2 regions of the Streptomyces sp. NPDC054813 genome follow, and region 1 is predicted to be linked to the other one. Evidence: riboswitches for the same ligand, from Rfam matches in the RefSeq annotation. Region 1 holds a riboswitch; the other holds the start of a gene.

Region 1 (6,465 bases):
GCCTCCCGAATCCCGCCCGGTGGGCGTCGTCTTCCAGGACTACCTCCTCTTCCCCCACCTCACGGCCCTCGACAACGTCGCCTTCGGCCCCCGCTGCCACGGCGCGACAAAGGCCGAGGCCCGCGCCCAGGCGGCCGCCTGGCTGGACCGCATGGGCCTCGCGGACCACACCGGCGCCAAACCCCGCCGCCTCTCCGGCGGCCAGGCCCAGCGCGTCGCACTGGCCCGCGCCCTGGCCACCCACCCCCGCCTGCTGCTCCTGGACGAGCCCCTTGCCGCCCTCGACGCCCGCACCCGCCTGGACGTGCGTTCCCAACTCCGCCGCCACCTCGCAGAGTTCGAGGCCGTAGCCGTACTGGTCACCCACGACCCGCTGGACGCCATGGTGCTGGCCGACCGCCTGATCGTCATCGAGCACGGCAGGATCGTCCAGCAGGGCACCCCCGCCGACATCGCCCGCCACCCGCGCACCGACTACATCGCCCACCTGGTCGGCCTCAACCTCTACCGCGGCCGGGCCGAGGCCGGGGGCCACCTGGTCAGGCTGGACACCGGCCCCGCCATCGCCACCACGGAGGACCTCGCCGGCGACGTGTTCGTTGCGTTCCCGCCGAGCGCCGTCACCCTCTTCCGAGACCGCCCCACCGGCACCAGCGCCCGCAACCTGTGGCGCTGTGAGGTCGCCGGCCTGGAGATCCACGGCGACCAGATCCGCGCCGACCTGACCGGCGGACTCCCCCTCGCCGCCGACCTCACCACGGTCGCCGCCGCCGAACTGGACCTGCACCCGGGCACCCCGGTCTGGGCGACGGTGAAGGCGACCCAGACCCACGCGTACCCGGCGTAGAGCCATACGCGAGAGGCCCCGCCGAAGCGGGGCCTCTGCCACTCACATCCGTACTACGGCGGATCAGTCCTCGTACGCGTCCAGCGGCGGGCAGGAGCACACCAGGTTCCGGTCACCGAAGGCCTGGTCGATCCGGCGCACCGGCGGCCAGTACTTGTCGGCGGCGGACACCCCGGCCGGGAAGACAGCCTCGGCACGCGAGTACGCGTGCTCCCACTCCCCGCCGAGCGCGGCGGCCGTGTGCGGGGCACCCCGCAGCGGGTTGTCCTCGGCGGGCCACTGCCCCGCCCCGACCTTGTCGATCTCCGCCCGGATGGCGATCATCGCCTCGCAGAACCGGTCCAGCTCACCGAGGTCCTCGGACTCGGTCGGCTCGATCATCAGCGTGCCGGCCACCGGGAAGGACATCGTCGGCGCGTGGAACCCGTAGTCGATGAGGCGCTTGGCGACGTCGTCGACGCTCACCCCGGTCGCCTTGGTCAGCGGACGCAGGTCGATGATGCACTCGTGGGCGACCAGCCCGCCGGGGCCGGTGTAGAGCACGGGGTAGTGCGGCTCCAGCCGCTTGGCGACGTAGTTGGCGCTGAGCACGGCCACCTGGGTGGCGCGCTTCAGCCCCTCGCCGCCCATCAGCCGGACATACGCCCACGAGATCGGCAGGATCCCCGCGGAGCCCCACGGCGCGGCCGAGATCGGTCCGACGCCGGTCGCCGGCCCGGCGGCCGGCTGGAGCGGGTGGTTCGGCAGGTACGGCGCAAGGTGAGCCCGGACGGCCACCGGACCGACGCCCGGGCCGCCGCCGCCGTGCGGGATGCAGAAGGTCTTGTGCAGGTTCAGGTGCGAGACGTCGCCGCCGAAGTGCCCCGGCTTGGCGACCCCGACCAGGGCGTTGAGGTTGGCGCCGTCGACGTACACCTGGCCGCCGGCCTCGTGGACCTGACCGCAGATGTCCGCGACATGCTCCTCGAACACGCCGTGTGTGGACGGGTACGTGATCATCAGCACGGCGAGCTGGTCGCGGTACTGCTCGATCTTCGCCCGCAGGTCCTCGACGTCGATCTCACCGTCCTCGGCCGTCTTCACGACGACGACCTTCATCCCGGCCATGACGGCGCTGGCGGCGTTGGTGCCGTGCGCGGAGGAGGGGATCAGGCAGACGGTGCGCTGCTCGTCGCCGTTGGCGCGGTGGTAGGCGCGTACGGCGAGCAGCCCGGCCAGTTCGCCCTGCGACCCGGCGTTGGGCTGGAGCGACACCTTGTCGTAGCCCGTGACCTCGGCGAGCCGCTCCTCCAGCTCACGGATGAGCGTCAGGTAGCCCTGCGCCTGCTCGGCGGGCGCGAAGGGGTGCAGCTGGCCGAATTCGGGCCAGGTGACCGGCTCCATCTCGGTGGTCGCGTTGAGCTTCATGGTGCAGGAGCCCAGCGGGATCATGCCCCGGTCCAGCGCGTAGTCACGGTCGGCGAGCCGGCGCAGGTAGCGCAGCATCGCGGTCTCGGACCGGTGGTCGTGGAAGACGGGGTGGCCCAGGTAGCCGTCCTCGCGCAGCAGCGCCTCGGGCAGCGTGTCCGCGGCGACCGCGTCCAGCGCCTCGACGTCGCCCTCGACCCCGAACGCCGTCCACACGGCACCCAGCTGGGCCCGCGTGGTGGTCTCGTCACAGGCCATGGAGACGTGGTCGGTGTCCACGAGCCGCAGGTTGACACCGCTCTGCCGGGCGGCCGCGACGACCTCGGCGGCCTTGCCGGGCACACGCGCGGTGAGGGTGTCGAAGTAGGCGCCGTGCACGACCTCGACCCCGCCGGCCCTGAGCCCCGCGGCCAGGATCGTGGCGTAGCGGTGGGTCCGCCGGGCGATGGCCCGTAGCCCCTCGGGTCCGTGGTAGACGGCGTACATGCCGGCCATCACGGCGAGCAGCACCTGCGCGGTGCAGATGTTGCTGGTGGCCTTCTCCCGGCGGATGTGCTGTTCACGCGTCTGCAGCGCGAGCCGGTAGGCCTTGTGCCCGTCGGCGTCCACGGACACGCCCACGAGCCGGCCGGGCAGGCTGCGCGCGAACTTCTCCCGCACCGCCATGTAGCCCGCGTGCGGCCCGCCGAAGCCCATCGGCACACCGAACCGCTGGGTCGTACCGACGGCGATGTCGGCGCCCAGTTCGCCCGGCGAGGTCAGCAGGGTCAGCGCAAGCAGGTCGGCGGCGACGGTGACCAGCGCGCCCAGCCCGTGCGCCTGCTCGACGAGCGGCCTGATGTCGCGTACGGCGCCGGAGGCGCCGGGGTACTGGACGAGCACGCCGTTGATCTCACGCGCGGCGAGGTCCGCCGGAATCCCCTCGCTCAGATCCGCGACGACGACCTCGACCCCGGTCGGTTCGGCCCGCGTCCGGATCACGGCGACGGTCTGCGGCAGGGCGTCCGCGTCGATGACGAAGACGCCCTTCTTGTTCTTGCCCATGCGCAGCGACAGGGCCACGGCCTCGGCGGCGGCCGTGCCCTCGTCGAGCAGCGAGGCACCGGAGGTGGGCAGTCCGGTGAGGTCGGCGACCACGGTCTGGAAGTTCAGCAGCGCTTCCAGCCGTCCCTGGGAGATCTCCGGCTGGTACGGCGTGTAGGCCGTGTACCAGGCGGGGTTCTCCATCACGTTGCGCAGGATGACGGGCGGCGTGAAGGTGCCGTAGTAGCCCAGTCCGATCATCGAGTCGAGCACCTGGTTCCGGTCGGCCAGCGACCGCAGCTCGGCCAGCACCTCGGCCTCGGTGCGCGCGCCCGGCAGTTCCAGAGCGTCGGTGTTCTTGATGACGTCCGGCACGGCGGCGGCGGTCAGCTCGTCGAGCGAGCCGTACCCGACCTGGGCGAGCATCTTGGCCCGGGCCTCGTGGTCGGGCCCGATATGGCGCTGCTCGAAGGGGATTCCCTGCTCTAGCTCGGAGAGCGGAACACGCTGGGCGGTCATTGCGGAGGCCTCCTGGTCTGACGCGACCTTCGAGGGGTACCCCGGCACGGGCACCCCGACGGCCTCCCCCTCTGTCATCTCAACCTGAGAGCTTCGCCGGATGCCCAGAGGATCCGGCTTTCACCGTCGGTGAGAGCGGACGCCATCGACGCCCGCCCTGCTTTCCAGAGTGACCTCGTCCGTGCGGTACGTGAGCCTGAGAGATTCCGGGGAGGATTTGCTCCTTCGGCGCCTCCGGTCTGTCCGGAGGACTCTCCCGCACGGGGTCAGCAGCCGCTTGCCAGCCTACCAGCGAGGGCAACGCACGGGTCTTCGAGTGGCCGCCTCCTTCAATGTGCTCTTTTGTAGTGCTTACGGATGAGTTGCGACCAAGTGGAGGGCCCGTGCAGACCGACATCGATCCGCGCAACCTGATCGGCCGCAAGGCGTTCGACCGCAACGGCACGAAGATCGGCACGATCGACGAGGTCTACCTCGACGACGCGACCGGGGTGCCGGAGTGGGCGGCCATACGCACCGGCCTGTTCTCCCGGGACGCGTTCGTGCCCCTGGAGCCGAGTGAGCTGGTCGAGGGCACCCTCCAGGTCCCCTTCGAGCGCACCCTGATCAAGGACGCTCCCGACTTCGGGGTAGGCCGCCACCTCTCCCCTGAGCAGGAACTCCAGCTCTACCACCACTACGGCCTTGACACGACCGCCCCACCCCCCGACCACCCGGACCACCACTTCGGGAAACTGGCGGGAACGGAGGACACGGGGGCGTAGGGCCGCCGCCGGGGTTCGCCCACGCTTCGACCGCGGGCCGGTGGGGGTTGCTCGCGCCCCGCGGCGGCGCCGCAGATCGGTGCAGCCCCGCGCCCCTGACGGGGCGCTGCACTCACGTCGGCGACGCAGCTACGTGGCTGCGGGCAATCGTGCCGCAGGGCGGCACGGGTGGGCGCTGGGGGTACCCCCTCTGGGGGAGGCACCTGCAAGCGCCGGCAAGCGAAACCCCAGCCCCGCCCCGCCCTGGGGTCACGCACCCACCCCGTCCGCGGGAACCACCGGCACCAACGGCAACGGATCCACCGGCTCCAGCTCAGGGTCGTCCACCCGAAACGTCCGCACTCTCCCCGGCACCAACGCCCCCGGTGTCTCGAACCTCACCGTCACCCGCCCCAGCCCACTCCCCTGCACCCATCCGTGCCCGTACCCGGCATGCCGGACATCGTGCCCCGCGGGCCATCTCCGCTCGGCGACCACCTCCTGCTCGGCGACCGGCTCGGCCGCGTCCTCCTCCGCCAGGATCTCCGCCGCCTCACCCGCCGCCTGCGCGAACAGATCCTCCTGGGTGTAGTCGGCGAGCCCCGACACGCCCACGCCCAGCAACCGCACACCCCCCGTCGTGTCCACCGAGTCCAGCAGCCGCGCGGCCGCCTCCCGCACCACCGCCGGGTCGTCGGTCGGCCCCCTGAGCGTCTCCGACCGGGTGAGCGTCGAGAAGTCGTACCGCCGTACCTTCAGCACGATGGTCCGCCCCGACAGCCCGGCCCCCCGCAGCCTGCGCACACACCGGTCGGCCAGCCGCTGCACCTCCATCCCCACCCGCATCCGGTCATGGATGTCCACGTCATAGGTGTCCTCGACGGACACCGACTTGGCCTCCCGCTCGGCGACCACGGGCCGTTCGTCGTGCGCCAGCGCCATCGCGTACAGCGCGTGCCCGTGGGCCTTGCCGAGCAGCCGTACCAGCTCGTCCTCGCCCGCCTCGGCGATCTCGTCGACCGTGGTGATCCCGGCCCGCCGCAGATGGTCCCCGGTCGCCGGCCCCACGCCCGGCAGGGTCCGCACCGACATCGGCCCGAGCATCGCCCGCTCCGTGCCCGGCTCGATCAGCACCAGCCCGTCCGGCTTGGCCTGCTCGGAGGCGATCTTCGCAAGCATCTTGGAGGCGGCGAGCCCGACCGACCCGGAGAGCCCCGTGGCGCTCCGTATGTCCGCGCGCAGCTTCTCCCCCACCAGTCGCGCCGACCCGCCGTCCCAGGCCACCTCACCCGCCTCCAGGTCCACGAACGCCTCGTCCAGGCTCAGCGGCTCCACCAGCGGCGACAGCTCGTGCAGCAGCGCCATCACCTGCTCGCTGATCGACCGGTACAGCCCGAAACGCGGCACGAGATACGCAGCGTTCGGCGCCAGCCTGCGCGCCTGCGCCATCGGCATCGCGGAGTGCACCCCGAACACCCTGGCCTCGTACGACGCGGTGGCGACCACACCGCGCGGTCCGAGCCCGCCCACGACCACGGCCTTTCCGCGCAGACTCGGCTTGGATGCCTGCTCCACCGAGGCGTAGAAGGCATCCATGTCGAGATGCAGGATCGTGGGCGCGTTTCTCACATCTCCGATGCTGCACCACACCACTGACAATGCCCCGGCACGCAACCGTGCCGGGGCATCACAGAGGGCTCAAGAGGCTCGAGAGAGGTCGGGCCAGGGCCTCAGACCGCCTTGTTGCGGCGTCGGGCCAGCTCGTCGGCTGGGTTGGGCCCGATCAGGGTCTCGCCGGTGTCGACGCGCTCGCCGTGCAGCTGGGAGAGCGCGCTCTCCACGTCCCGCCAGACCACGCCGACCGCGATCCCGAAGATGCCCTGACCGCCCTGGAGCAGCGCGTGGACCTCGTCGGGCGAGGTGCAC
Region 2 (6,465 bases), on a different contig from region 1:
GGGCCGATGGTCCGTCGGCGGGCGCGGCCGGCCCGGTGGCCGGTCGCGCCCGCGCGGCGGAGCCGCGGATCGGCACCGCCCCGCGCCCCTGGTCGGCTGCCTTCAGGGCGTTCCTAGTGGCCGTACTGATAGAAGGGGCGGACGTTCTCCCGCATCCAGTGGCCCACGGGGTCGTCCGCCACGTCCAGCAGGACCAGGTTCACCGGCCACTTCACCGGGACCCTGCCGAGGGCCTTGCCCAGCGCCTCCAGGGGCAGCGCCCTGATGTCCCCCTCCCACTGGGACAGTTCGACGCCCACGAACATCACGGGGTCCGCCGTCTCGACCGCGGCCAGGCAGCGGCGGGCCGTGGCGACCACGCCGGTCTGCGCGAACTCGGCGGAGGCCACGGCCAGGAAGTCCACCGGGTCTTCCTGCCAGTCCGGTTCGAAGAGCCGGACCCGGCCGCCCGAGGCGGGGCCGTCCAGTTCGCTGCGGCCTGACCGGCACAGCTCGGCGACCGCCTCCGGCGGCAGCGGGACACCCACCACTCCCCCGGGGTTCACGGCGATGCCGACCTGCGGGGGCAGACCGCGGGCGAACTCGACGGCCGGGGCGATCGTGTACGACAGATGGGAGCCGACCACCTGGCGGAACTGCTCCTCGGAGCTGAAGACGGGGACGTACACCCGGCCCTCGATCTCCGTGGTGGGCAGATCCAGCGGGCCGCTGTGCGGGCCGCCGCCCTCCGGCAGCGGGATCCACAGGAAACTGCGGCCCAGTACCTCGAGGAGCCGGCCCGCCGCGGCGGGGACGCCGAGGGAGGCCGACAGGACCTCCTCCAGCTCGTTGCCGGGCCAACCGCCGTGCGGGTGGGGGTGCGCCTGTGCCGGGAAGTCCGCGGGAATGTCCGCCGGGAAGTCCATCTGCCTACCGCCTGCTGGAAACCGCTGCTGCTGAGGCTGAAAAGGCTAGCGGGTGGCTGTGACAATGCCTCACCCCGTGACCCGCTCGGCTTCCCGGAAGGCGATCCGGCACAGCACGTCCGCCGCGTCCCGGTCGAGGAGCACCGCCGAGCCGACGCCCTGGGGCAGCCCGCCCTTCTCCACCGCCCGCACCAGGCTAGCGGCGGCGTGACGGTGGCGCAGGAAGGCGTACCGGGAGACGCCCCGGCCGCGCTCGCGCTGCCCGTCCAGTGCCGTGCCGGGCGTGACGTCCAGGAGCAGCAGGTGCAGGGTGCCGCCGCGGCGGCGGGCAGCGCGGGCCAGCCAGTCGCGCACCCAGGCCTGGGTACCGCAGTCGTGCACCACCATGCCCTCGCCGGTGCGCAGCGCGCGGCGCAGCCCGGCGTAGTGGGCGATGCGGACCAGCGGACGGTAAAGGGCGTACGGCAGGAGGCGGGCCAGGCGGGCGTCCCAGCGGTCACGGGTGTCCTGGGAGTCGATCCGGATGCCCTGGACGGTGCGGTGCATCAGGGTGGACTTGCCGCTGCCCGGCAGCCCGGTGACCACGACCAGGTCACGAGGGCCGAAGAGCAGGCCGTTCGGGCTGCGGCCGGCGCGGTCGCGCAGATCGCGGACGACCGGTGCCATGGGGCTCCCCCCGCGCGAGCGCAGCCGAGCGTGGGGGAGCTCCCCGCACCGCTCACGGGCCGGGGCCGTCGGCTGCCCGGGCAGGGCGATACCCGTCGTCGCGTATGCCGTGGTCCTTGTCACCGTGATCGTCCTCCCTGGGGGTTCAGGAAAGGTTCTCCCCGCTTACCGTAAAGAGAAGGTAATGCACGGTGTCTCGCGGTTCCGTCCGCTTCCGGCCACAGGCCTGTTACAAAGCTCCGCCCGGCATGCAATGATGTGCCCGCCAACTGCATACCGGCCGTTTGAATCCGCGCGGGAGAGTCCTCAGCAGCCTTCGCTGGGGCGCCGAAGGAGCAAGTCCCTCCCTTGAATCTCTCAGGCCCCGTTACCGCGCGGGCGAGGCACATCTGAAAAGCGGGTCGCCGTGTCGGTGGCCCCACCCAAGGTGCAAGCCATGACCACCGATGTGGTCAGGGCGAACCTCTCAGGTTCCGATGACAGATGGGGAGGACAGACCTCGCCTGTCATGCCCTGGGATCTTTGGGAGACGACCGACCGATGAGCAGTTCCGATTCCGCTGGACTCCGCCGTACCGCGCTCGATGCCCTGCATCGCTCGCTCGGCGCCACCATGACCGACTTCGCCGGCTGGGACATGCCCCTGCGCTACGGATCCGAGCGCGACGAGCACGTCGCCGTGCGGACCAGGGCCGGGCTCTTCGACCTCTCCCACATGGGCGAGATCGCCGTGACCGGCCCCCAGGCGGCCGACCTGCTGAACCACGCCCTGGTCGGCAACATCGCCTCCGTCGGCGTCGGGCGCGCCCGCTACACCATGATCTGCCGGGCCGACGGCGGCATCCTCGACGACCTGATCGTCTACCGGCTGGCCGAGACCGAGTACCTGGTCGTGGCCAACGCCTCGAACGCCCAGGTGGTCCTCGACGCACTGACGGAGCGTGCCGCCGGGTTCGACGCCGAGGTGCGGGACGACCGGGACGCGTACGCGCTGATCGCCGTCCAGGGACCGGAGTCGCCCGGGATCCTGAAGTCGCTGACCGACGCCGACCTCGACGGCCTGAAGTACTACGCCGGGCTGCCCGGCACCGTCGCCGGGGTCCCGGCGCTGATCGCGCGCACCGGCTACACCGGCGAGGACGGCTTCGAGCTGTTCGTGAAGCCCGAGCACGCGGTGGAGCTGTGGCAGGCGCTGACCGAGGCGGGTTCCCCGGTGGGCCTGGTGCCCTGCGGGCTGTCCTGCCGGGACACCCTGCGCCTGGAGGCGGGCATGCCGCTCTACGGGCACGAGCTGACCACCTCGCTGACCCCCTTCGACGCCGGCCTCGGCCGGGTGGTGAAGTTCGAGAAGGACGGCGACTTCGTGGGGCGCGAGGCGCTCCGGGAGGCCGCCGACCGTGCCGCGGCCGAGCCGCCGCGGGTGCTGGTCGGCCTGGTCGCCGAGGGCCGCCGGGTGCCGCGCGCCGGATACCCGGTGGTCGCCGGCGGCGCGGTGATCGGCGAGGTCACCTCCGGTGCCCCCTCCCCCACGCTCGGCAGGCCGATCGCCATGGCGTACGTCGACGCGGCGCACGCGGCGCCGGGCACCGCGGGTGTCGGCGTGGACATCCGGGGCAGCCACGAACCGTACGAGGTCGTGGCCCTGCCGTTCTACAAGCGCCAGAAGTAGACCCCCGAGGCAGACCCAGAAGGAGACACTGAGCCCGGCGGCGCGTGACCCTGCGCACATTTCCGCTGCTCACGCGTGTTTCCAGCAGTCCTTTTTCACCACCACTCCCCCGCGTACAGGAGAATTCAGGCCATGAGCAACCCCCAGCAGCTGCGTTACAGCAAGGAGCACGAGTGGCTGTCGGCCGCCGCGGACGGCGTGGCGACGGTCGGCATCACGGAGCACGCGGCCAACGCGCTCGGTGACGTCGTCTTCGTCCAGCTCCCGGCCGTCGGCGACACCGTGACCGCGGGCGAGTCCTGCGGCGAGCTGGAGTCGACCAAGTCGGTCTCCGACCTCTACTCGCCGGTCAGCGGTGAGATCACCGAGATCAACGAGGACGTCGTGGACGACCCGTCCCTGGTGAACTCGGCCCCCTTCGAGGGCGGCTGGCTGTTCAAGGTGCGTTTCGCGGACGAGCCGGCCGACCTGCTCTCCGCCGACGAGTACACCGCCTTCACCGCCGGCTGAGGAGTCGTAGAAACAGATGTCCGTTCTGAACACGCCCCTGCACGAGCTCGACCCGGAGGTCGCGGCGGCGGTCGACGCCGAGCTGGCGCGCCAGCAGTCCACCCTGGAGATGATCGCCTCGGAGAACTTCGCTCCGGTCGCGGTCATGGAGGCGCAGGGCTCGGTACTCACCAACAAGTACGCCGAGGGCTACCCCGGCCGCCGCTACTACGGCGGCTGCGAGCACGTCGACGTCACCGAGCAGATCGCCATCGACCGGGTGAAGGAGCTGTTCGGCGCCGAGTACGCCAACGTGCAGCCGCACTCCGGTGCCTCCGCCAACCAGGCGGCCCTGTTCGCGCTGGCCCAGCCCGGCGACACCATCCTGGGTCTGGACCTGGCGCACGGCGGCCACCTGACCCACGGCATGCGGCTGAACTTCTCCGGCAAGCAGTTCGACGTCGTCGCCTACCACGTCGACGACGCCGGTCTCGTCGACATGGCCGAGGTGGAGCGGCTCGCCAAGGAGCACCGGCCGAAGGTGATCATCGCCGGCTGGTCGGCGTACCCCCGCCAGCTGGACTTCGCCGAGTTCCGGCGGATCGCCGACGAGGTCGAGGCCTACCTGTGGGTCGACATGGCCCACTTCGCCGGCCTGGTCGCGGCGGGCCTGCACGAGAACCCGGTGCCGTACGCCGACGTGGTCACCTCCACCACCCACAAGACCCTCGGCGGTCCCCGCGGCGGGATCATCCTGGCCCGCCAGGCCTTCGCGAAGAAGCTGAACTCGTCCGTCTTCCCGGGCTTCCAGGGCGGTCCCCTGGAGCACGTGATCGCGGCGAAGGCGGTCTCCTTCAAGGTCGCCGCCTCGGAGGACTTCAAGGAGCGCCAGCGTCGTACGGTGGAGGGTGCGCGCATCCTCGCCGAGCGGCTGACGGCGGCGGACGCCCGCGAGGCCGGCGTGAACGTGCTGTCCGGAGGTACGGACGTCCACCTGATCCTCGTCGACCTGCGCGCGTCCGAGCTGGACGGGCAGCAGGCCGAGGACCGTCTCCACGAGGTCGGCATCACGGTCAACCGCAACGCCGTCCCGAACGACCCGCGGCCGCCGATGGTGACCTCGGGTCTGCGGATCGGCACCCCGGCGCTGGCCACCCGAGGCTTCACGGCCGAGGACTTCGCCGAGGTCGCGGACGTGATCGCCGAGACGCTGAAGCCGTCCTACGACGCGGCGGCCCTGAAGGCCCGGGTCCAGGCCCTGACCGACAAGCACCCGCTGTACCCCGGTCTGAACAAGTAGTTCCCCGGCGGGGGCACCCGATGGCGTGTGCCCCCGCCCTTTTCGGAGGAGTTCCCGTGGCCATCTCGGTCTTCGACCTGTTCTCGATCGGCATCGGCCCGTCGAGCTCCCACACCGTCGGCCCGATGCGCGCGGCCCGCATGTTCGCACGACGCCTGCGCAACGAAGGGCTGCTGGACTCCGTCACCTCCATACGCTCCGAGCTGTACGGGTCGCTCGGTGCGACCGGCCACGGCCACGGCACCCCGAAGGCGGTGCTGCTCGGTCTGGAGGGCGCCTCGCCGCGCACGGTCGACGTGGAGGGCGCGGACGACCGGGTCGAAGCGATCAAGACCACGAAGCGCCTGTCGCTCCTCGGCGAGCACGAGATCGCGTTCTCCTTCGACGCCGACCTGAAGCTGCACCGCCGGAAGACCCTCCCGTACCACGCGAACGGCATGACCCTCTGGGCGTACGACGCGTCCGGGGCGGAGCTGCTGTCCAAGACGTACTACTCGGTCGGCGGCGGGTTCGTCGTCGACGAGGAGGCGGTCGGCGCGGACCGCATCAAGCTGGACGACACGGTCCTGAAGTACCCCTTCCGCACGGGCGACGAGCTGCTGCGCCTGACGAAGGAGACGGGTCTGTCGATCTCCGCGCTGATGCTGGAGAACGAGCGGGCCTGGCGTACCGAGGAGGAGATCCGCGAGGGTCTGCTGGACATCTGGCGGGTGATGCAGGCGTGCGTCGCGCGCGGGATGTCGCGGGAGGGGATCCTCCCCGGCGGGCTGCGGGTCCGCCGCCGTGCCGCCGTCACCGCGCGCCAACTGCGCGCCGAGGGCGACCCGTTGGCGCACGCGATGGAGTGGATCACGCTCTACGCGATGGCCGTGAACGAGGAGAACGCGGCGGGCGGCCGGGTGGTCACCGCCCCCACGAACGGCGCGGCGGGCATCATCCCGGCCGTCCTGCACTACTACATCAACTTCGTCCCGGGCGCCGACGAGGACGGCGTGGTCCGCTTCCTGCTCGCCGCCGGCGCGATCGGCATGCTCTTCAAGGAGAACGCCTCCATCTCCGGCGCCGAGGTCGGCTGCCAGGGCGAGGTCGGCTCCGCCTGCTCGATGGCGGCGGGCGCGCTGGCCGAGGTGCTGGGCGGATCCCCCGAGCAGGTCGAGAACGCGGCCGAGATCGGCATGGAGCACAACCTCGGCCTCACCTGCGACCCGGTCGGCGGCCTGGTCCAGATCCCCTGCATCGAGCGCAACGGCATGGCCGCGGTCAAGGCGGTCACCGCGGCCCGCATGGCCATGCGCGGCGACGGCTCCCACAAGGTGTCCCTGGACAAGGTCATCAAGACCATGAAGGACACGGGCGCCGACATGAGCGTCAAGTACAAGGAGACGGCCCGGGGCGGGCTGGCGGTGAACATCATCGAGTGCTAGGGAATCAGGCCCT

Evidence for each region. Region 1 has a riboswitch for glycine ahead of gcvP (aminomethyl-transferring glycine dehydrogenase). Riboswitches for the same ligand answer to the same signal wherever they lie in the genome.
Region 2: linked by a shared signal. The riboswitch ahead of gcvT (glycine cleavage system aminomethyltransferase GcvT) and the one ahead of gcvP (aminomethyl-transferring glycine dehydrogenase) in region 1 are both predicted to bind glycine.

What each region holds. Positions count from the first base shown of each region.
Region 1 covers NZ_JBSHAF010000016.1:226,077-232,541, forward strand. The annotation lists gene ACWGJB_RS30230 (ABC transporter ATP-binding protein) at 1-847, shown strand, start outside; gene gcvP (aminomethyl-transferring glycine dehydrogenase) at 911-3,796, opposite strand; glycine riboswitch at 3,971-4,065, opposite strand; gene ACWGJB_RS30240 (PRC-barrel domain-containing protein) at 4,180-4,560, shown strand; gene ACWGJB_RS30245 (DNA polymerase IV) at 4,810-6,168, opposite strand; gene ACWGJB_RS30250 (MerR family transcriptional regulator) at 6,270-6,465, opposite strand, start outside.
Region 2 covers NZ_JBSHAF010000043.1:12,249-18,713, reverse strand. The annotation lists gene ACWGJB_RS47135 (enhanced serine sensitivity protein SseB) at 114-905, opposite strand; gene ACWGJB_RS47130 (AAA family ATPase) at 975-1,700, opposite strand; glycine riboswitch at 1,857-1,954, shown strand; glycine riboswitch at 1,955-2,064, shown strand; gene gcvT (glycine cleavage system aminomethyltransferase GcvT) at 2,112-3,239, shown strand; gene gcvH (glycine cleavage system protein GcvH) at 3,372-3,749, shown strand; gene glyA (serine hydroxymethyltransferase) at 3,766-5,028, shown strand; gene ACWGJB_RS47110 (L-serine ammonia-lyase) at 5,085-6,452, shown strand.